One region of the Bradyrhizobium sp. GCM10028915 genome, then DNA from elsewhere that is predicted to be linked to it. Evidence: riboswitches for the same ligand, from Rfam matches in the RefSeq annotation. Region 1 holds a riboswitch; the other holds the start of a gene.
What was found. Region 1 has a riboswitch for cobalamin ahead of ACFQX9_RS02750 (TonB-dependent siderophore receptor). Riboswitches for the same ligand answer to the same signal wherever they lie in the genome.

Region 1 (3,407 bases):
CGCGTTGAACACCGTCTTCGGGATGTCGACGAAGGCATAGACGTCCGCGACAGTGTAGGCCTTCATCGTCACGACATTCGCATCGGTGTTGTAGCGGTCGCCGACGTGACGGCCGGTGACGCCGACTTCCACGGGCCACGGCGTGAAGAACCGATACGACGCTCCGGCATTCGCCACGACGCGCGGCACGTTCGGCGGCGTGTTGCCGGAGAACGAGCCGCCGACAAAATTAAAGTCGGCGTAGCGCGCATCGACATAGGCGATGTTGCCCCAGAGACGCAGGGGACCGATCGGACGCACGGACGCGGCAAGCTCGACGCCCTTCGATTCCTGCCGTCCGGCAAGGTTGAGCTGCATGCCGCCGGCCGCGGCATAGACGTTCTTGCGCAGGATGTCGTAGGCCGAGAACGACCACTCCGCCCGGTTGTCCCAGAACAGGTGCTTGACGCCGGTCTCGTAGGTGCGCGCGGTGGTCAGGTTCAGCGGATCGGTCGGATTGAGCAGGAAGATGTTGTTGGCCGAGATGTCTGCGCCGGTGGCGTATTGGCTGAAAAAGGTCAGGCCCGGTACGGCTTCCCAGGTGTAGCCGATACGCCCCGTGGTCGGGACCCAGGATTGCGAGAACGGGAAGTTCGCCTTCTCCAGACCGAACTTGTCGGTCGAATTGCGGTCGAGCCCGATATGCTCGACGCGCAGGCCGCCGACCAGCGCAAAGGTCCGTGTCAACTTCAACCGGTCCTCGAACGACAGCGCCTCATTGTCGATGCGCGCGGTCTGCTGCTGAATGGTGAGCAGGCCGTAATAGCCGCGAGGCGGATCGACCAGCGGAACGGAATCGCCGGGGAAATTTGCGGCGCCCGGCCTCACGAAATCAAGGTAGCTTGAGGAAAGCGTCGTGACCAAACGGTTGTCAAAGCCGGCGATATTCGCATCCCAGATCAAATCGGTGACGTTGCCGACCAAGCGTTGGCTGTGCGCGACATAGAAGCGCTCACGATCGACCATGTTGGTCCCGGAATTGAACGCCTCGATCTCATTGTTGAACCATGTGCGCTCAGCTCCGTAAGCATAGGCTTGACTTTTCAGCGTCAGGTCGGGCGCCAGATTCAGCTCGAAACCGCCGCGCAGCCACACCTCCTTCGCCACGTTCCTGTTGTCGAGGACGTTGTAGTTAGTATTGAAGGTGCGGTCGTCGATCGTGACGGCACCGAGATCGGTTTTGTTGTAGTTCGAGACGTAATTGCCGGAAACGATCCCCGTCGTCGCATGCGAGCCGCTGAAGGCAATCGGCACCAGCGGCGCACCCCAATAGGCTTTCGAGCGATCTTCCCGATACTCGATCGCGCCCCAGACCTTGAGGCTGTCGGAGATGCGGTAGTTGAGCTGGCCGGAGACATCGAGCGTCTTGGTGTTGGTGTCGTCGGCAAAGCCGTTGAGCGAGGAACGGCTGACGTCGAAGCGGTAGTCCAGCCCCTGCACATTGGTGCTGCCGCCCGAGCCGTAATGCGCCCGGAACGAGTTCAGCGAGTCCCAGGAGAAATCTGCCTCGTTCCGGATCGGACCGGTGTGCGGCTGCTTGGTGACGAAGTTGATCGCGCCGCCGGCGGCGCCCTCGCCCGACATCAGCGACGCCGGACCCTTCAGGAATTCGACTGCCTCCAGATTGGCCGTGTCCATGATCCGCGAGGTCATGTTCTGCGGACCGATCTTGATGCCGTTATAGAGCGTGTTGATCTGGCTGTTGGTGAAGCCGTGCATGGAGAAAGCCGAAGGCTCGGCCGGATTGTCGCCGGCTGTGACGCCCACCGCTCCCTGCGCAACGTCGGACACGGTGCGGTAGCCCTGCTCGCGCATGGTTGCGGCCGAGATCACCTCCACGGTCGCGGGCGTTTCTCGCACGGTCAGGCCGAGGCGCGAAGCGCTTTCGGCGACGGCATTGGTGTTGAGCGGCGTCTGTGCCGCCGTGGTCGGCGCGACGGGCTTGGGCACTGCGGATGCAGTCTCCGGCCGGCGCGCTGCTGCGCGGCGTGAGCGCTGCGCGTCCCGTCCGGCCGGCTTGGCCTGCCTGCGGGATTGTGGCGCCGACACCTCGACGGGCGGCAGTGGCTCGCGGGCCTGCTGCGCCAAGGCCGCTGGCATGTCGATGGCGACGAAAGATGTGAGAGCGGCGGATGCCAGTAGGAAACGGCGTGGTCGTACAATACGAAGGGAATACACGGTCTTGGACCTCGGAGTGACGTCAGTGGCACGTCACCGCGAACCAGGGTCCCATCGTCCGGCTTGTCAGCCTTCCGGTGAAGCCGAATGTCTGTACTCCCCGACCGACATCTTCGCGTGTGACCACGGCTGACGGCAGGTCTCCTGGCTTGCGGGTCAGTACCTTGCATCGCCTTCCCGGGACCGAGATACCCAGTGGCTCGTGACGCAAGATTCGCCGCTTACAGTTGCGGGGGCAGCCACGGCATTGGGGACAACGTCCCCGCACCGCATTCCCTTTTCATCCCCTCTCGGGGAAACCGTCGCGAGCATCTAGGATTACGATCCAGACAGAGTCAATGTGCCAGTTGCGGCGCTATTGCCACAACGACCAGTTTCCTTGGAGAAAAGCATGGAAGGCGAGACCTTCCTCTGGCTGATACGGCACGCGCCCGTCGATGGCGTTTCGGGGATCATCCATGCAGCCGACGCGCCGGCCGATCTCGGTGCTCGCGCGCAGTTGGAGGCGCTGCGCCAGCGCTTGCCGCGGGACGCCGCGAGCTATGCGAGCCCGTCGCGGCGCACCGTCGAAACGGCCCGCGCGCTGGGACTCGAGCCGCTGCAGCTGGACGAATTCAGCGAGCAAGACTTTGGCGACTGGACCGGCCGTCGGCATGACGAACTCGCCGCGACCGGTGGCGAGGCCTATGCACGGTTCTGGAGCGATCCGGCGCGCGGACGGCCGCCCGGCGGCGAAAGCTTTGAGGAACAGGTCGCGCGGGTCCGCCTGGGTTTGTCGAAGATCGGCACCGGGGCCGCAACGCTCGTCGTGCATTCCGGCACGATCCGGGCGGCGCTGTGCATCGCGCTCGACCTGACGCCACAAGCGGCCCTGCGCTTCATGATCGATCCGCTGTCGCTGACCAGGATTGACCGGCTCGCGACCGGCTGGCGCGTCGTCTCCGTCAATCAGCGGACGATTTGATCAGGCCGGACGATCAGGCACATTGGCCTGCGCAAAGGTCGCCATGCCGTTGTGGAGCGCGCAGGCCGACCGCACCAGCGGCAGCGCGATGGCCGCGCCCGATCCTTCGCCGAGCCTGAGATCCAGGCTGATCAGCGGCTGCACGTTCAGCGCGCGCAGCACCAGCCGATGCCCCTGCTCCGCCGACTGGTGCGAGGCCAGCAGGAACAGCTGGCACGAAGGGTTG
Region 2 (3,407 bases), on a different contig from region 1:
CGCCAAAGTATTGAACCATGTCATTGCGCTCGAACTCACCGTGTACGAGCACGTCCAGGCCGATATTTTCCTGCCAATGCACGGTATGGGCTGTCTCCGCTTTCAGAAGCTGCTCGTACTGCGTGTCATTCAGCGCTCCCCGCGCATGAGCTGCACGCGCATTGCGGACGTCCGCCGTTTGCGGAAAGGATCCGATGGTTGTGGTTGGAAACATCGGCAATGCGAAGGCGACGCGCTGGACGTCGGCGCGCTGGGTGAACGCACTGCGACGGCGACGCATGCTATCGTCGATCGCGGCCATTCGTCCGGCGACGTTCGCACTGTGGATCTTCGGCGATGTTTCGCGGGTGACGGATGCATCCTCTGAGAGCGTGAGTTCATCGGCCACGTCGGCAGCATGGCCAGCCAGCGCTTTGCCCAATATCGAAAGTTCCTTGATCTTCTGCACTGAGAACGCCAACCACGTCTTCAGATTGGGATCGAGATCGATCTCTAGTTCAATGTCGGCCGGAACATGAAGCAGCGAGCAGGAGGGGGCAATCTGAACACGGTCCCTGCCCAGTTTTTTGACCATAGGAGCAAGTTGGTTGAGTAGCGCCGGCAGATTAGAGCGCCACACGTTGCGACCATCAACGACACCGAGCGAGACCACGAGATCTCTACCTGCTCTGGCGACAATCGCGTCCAACTGGTCAGGTGCACGAACCAGGTCGACATGAACCCCGGCAACGGGCAAGGCCAAGACTGTTTCAAGATTGTCGCCGACACCCCCGAAGTATGTGGCCAGCATGATTTTAAGGGCCGGCACGGCCTTAGCGAAATGAGCATAGGCCCGGCGGACAGCGGCCCGAGATGCTTCGTCGATGTCCATCACTAGGCATGGCTCGTCGAGCTGAACCCATTCAGCGCCGCGCGAGGCTAGTTCGCGGAGAACATCGACATAGACGGGGAGGAGTCGATCAAGCAGCGACAGCGGATTGAATGCGGGATTTACGCTTTTGCCGAGCTTCAGGAAAGTGACTGGGCCCACTAGGACGGGCCGCGTCTGATAACCGAGGCTTCTTGCCTCCTCATATTCCTCGATCGGCTTCCGAGAGGCATACTTAAAGATCTGATCCTGGTGAAATTCCGGCACCATGTAGTGGTAGTTCGTATCGAACCACTTCGTCATCTCCTGTGCGGCTACGCCGGGCCCATGCTGAGCGTGACCACCGTCTTGAGCGCCACGCGCCATGGTGAAGTAGGTTTTAAGCGACACAGGACCTTCGTTCCAGCCGTAAACGTCGGGAATGGCGCCGACCATTAGGCTGGTATCGAGCACATGGTCGTAGAGCGAGAAGTCATTCGAAGGAATGACGGTCGCACCGCGGGATTTCTGCCGTGCCCAATTAGCGGCACGAAGTCCACTCCCCGCCTCGAGGAGCTCGGCTTCGCTGGATTTTCCCGCCCAGTAGCTCTCGAGTGCGAATTTGAGTTCGCGTCGTGGGCCGATGCGTGACGTCCCCAGTGTGGCAACGGGAAGCGAAAGGATTGACATAGCTTAGACCCCATGTTGGGGCAAAGGCCATGGCGGACGCAGACAGCGAACATCGCGTGAGCGACAACTGCTTGGCGCACACCGGGACGCCCCGCCCGTGGACGATATCTTGTCGAGGCAGGTCTCCTGGCTCACGGGTCGTCGCTGCTGTCCGGCCTTCCCGAAGCCGCATGGCTTCAGTGACTTCGTTGGACAGCGGCTCGCCGCTTACAGTTGCGGGGGCAGCGCCGGCATTGCACCGGCTTCCCTCTTAGCTCCAGATCAAACGAAATCCGGAGACCGCGACGGCTTGAAATTATGCGCACGAGGATCGATGCGTCAACCTACCGATTCTCGCTGCGACATTGCCCAAGCGATTACGAGCGCACTAGGCGGGTACGACGGTCTTGCTCGCGGCCTGGTGAACACGCCCTGATCCGTGGAGGCTCCGCTTGTGAAATGCATTCGCTCCCTGCTCGCGTAACGGTTGAGCTCCACCACCGGAACGAACCCGGGCCGCTTTCGGTATCTGTGTGATCGCGAGGAGGCGACCTTTTCCGTCAGCAGCTTTTCGAACCTGCGCGTCAGGAAGGTGCGATCATCCTCGGCCGGCATCCGTTTGGTCACAGCCCACGAGGCTCCCTAAAAATTTCGAAAGCCGGATTGCTCCAGGACCGCACGGATGATCAGGTCGGCTCCTTGGTGTTCGGCGGGCCCGCGACCAGGCACGAGGTCGACCGCTCCGTGAGGTTGGCCAAGATGATCTTCTCGGTGCACTAGGTGTTCACGTGCTGAGCGACTTTTGCGTCGGCTTCGATGCGTCGGTGGCCGCTCGACGCCGGTCTGCCTCGCCTCGACTCGCGGCCAGCGACGATAGGCCTTAACGCGGCCACTGAGCATCGAGGGCCTTGTCCTTGTTCGTGACAAATTCGACGGTGTCCTCCGACAGAGCCCTTTGAGGGGTTCCTCGGAGTCGCTCAGCGCCTTAAGCTCATAACGATGTTAATCGACCTCGATGCGCCCCATGCGGTCGTGGTCTCCTCAAGGTCCCACATCTACAACTTCGTTCGCGAAATCGGGCGATGAGGCCTTTTGGTCGCGGGCTGCCTATCCTGTCTTGGACGGGACACAGGTGTCAGGGACCGGACAGACCACCGCGCATTGCGGCGTGTCGCAATGGCCCTCGCACTCCGTACATTTTTTGGCATCGATAACGTAAATGTCGCGCTTCAGACTGATCGCCGCGTTGGGACACTCGAACTCACATGCGCCACAAACGGTGCATTGCGAAGCGACGATCTTGTAAGCCATGCCTTCCGACTCCTTAGGCGAGCGATGCCATGGGCGATCCCTTTCAAATGCCGTGCCAAACGCAGACGCGCTCAATGTTGGGCAATTTTCCCAATTCGGCTGTCCCGGGTCTGAGACCATGTTGCATCTGCGACAGCAACAGGTCGCTTCAATTTCAGGCTACGAGCCCTCGGGCCCTCTTGCGAGAGTCAGTCGCGACTTGACTCTGGAAGCGTCTGTTTGGCACGTCAGCGCGGGAGCAAGCGAGGCTGACGCTTCCTCAACCGGCGGCGACAAAAAGCCGCGAACGGCGCAGGTCTAGGTCGGATCTCGGCAAACCTCCGGTCACATCACCCCGACTGGAGGTTTGTGCAAGCCCCGCTCATGGCTGCAACGCTAGCTGCGGAGGACTCGCTGGAGGCTTGCCAAAACGGGCTTGTTGTATAACAAGCTTCGGAGGGAAATGAAGTGGCGGCGGGACGCGCAACACTGGCTTTGCAGACCGATTGAATTGCACTCAGCCTCATGCCTGGTGCGAGTAGGCATGGCGGTGCTCGTGATCGTCGCTTGGCCGCACTCAGCCACTCGCAACTATTTTGGA

Region 2: another riboswitch for cobalamin. It lies ahead of metE (5-methyltetrahydropteroyltriglutamate--homocysteine S-methyltransferase); the one in region 1 lies ahead of ACFQX9_RS02750 (TonB-dependent siderophore receptor).

What each region holds. Positions count from the first base shown of each region.
Region 1 is NZ_JBHTFN010000003.1:207,660-211,066, reverse strand. It holds gene ACFQX9_RS02750 (TonB-dependent siderophore receptor) at 1-2,217, opposite strand, end outside; cobalamin riboswitch at 2,334-2,536, opposite strand; gene ACFQX9_RS02745 (histidine phosphatase family protein) at 2,609-3,181, shown strand; gene cobT (nicotinate-nucleotide--dimethylbenzimidazole phosphoribosyltransferase) at 3,182-3,407, opposite strand, start outside.
Region 2 is NZ_JBHTFN010000065.1:137,557-140,963, forward strand. It holds gene metE (5-methyltetrahydropteroyltriglutamate--homocysteine S-methyltransferase) at 1-1,537, opposite strand, end outside; cobalamin riboswitch at 1,636-1,836, opposite strand; gene ACFQX9_RS30460 (4Fe-4S binding protein) at 2,624-2,827, opposite strand; gene ACFQX9_RS30465 (EAL domain-containing protein) at 3,398-3,407, opposite strand, start outside.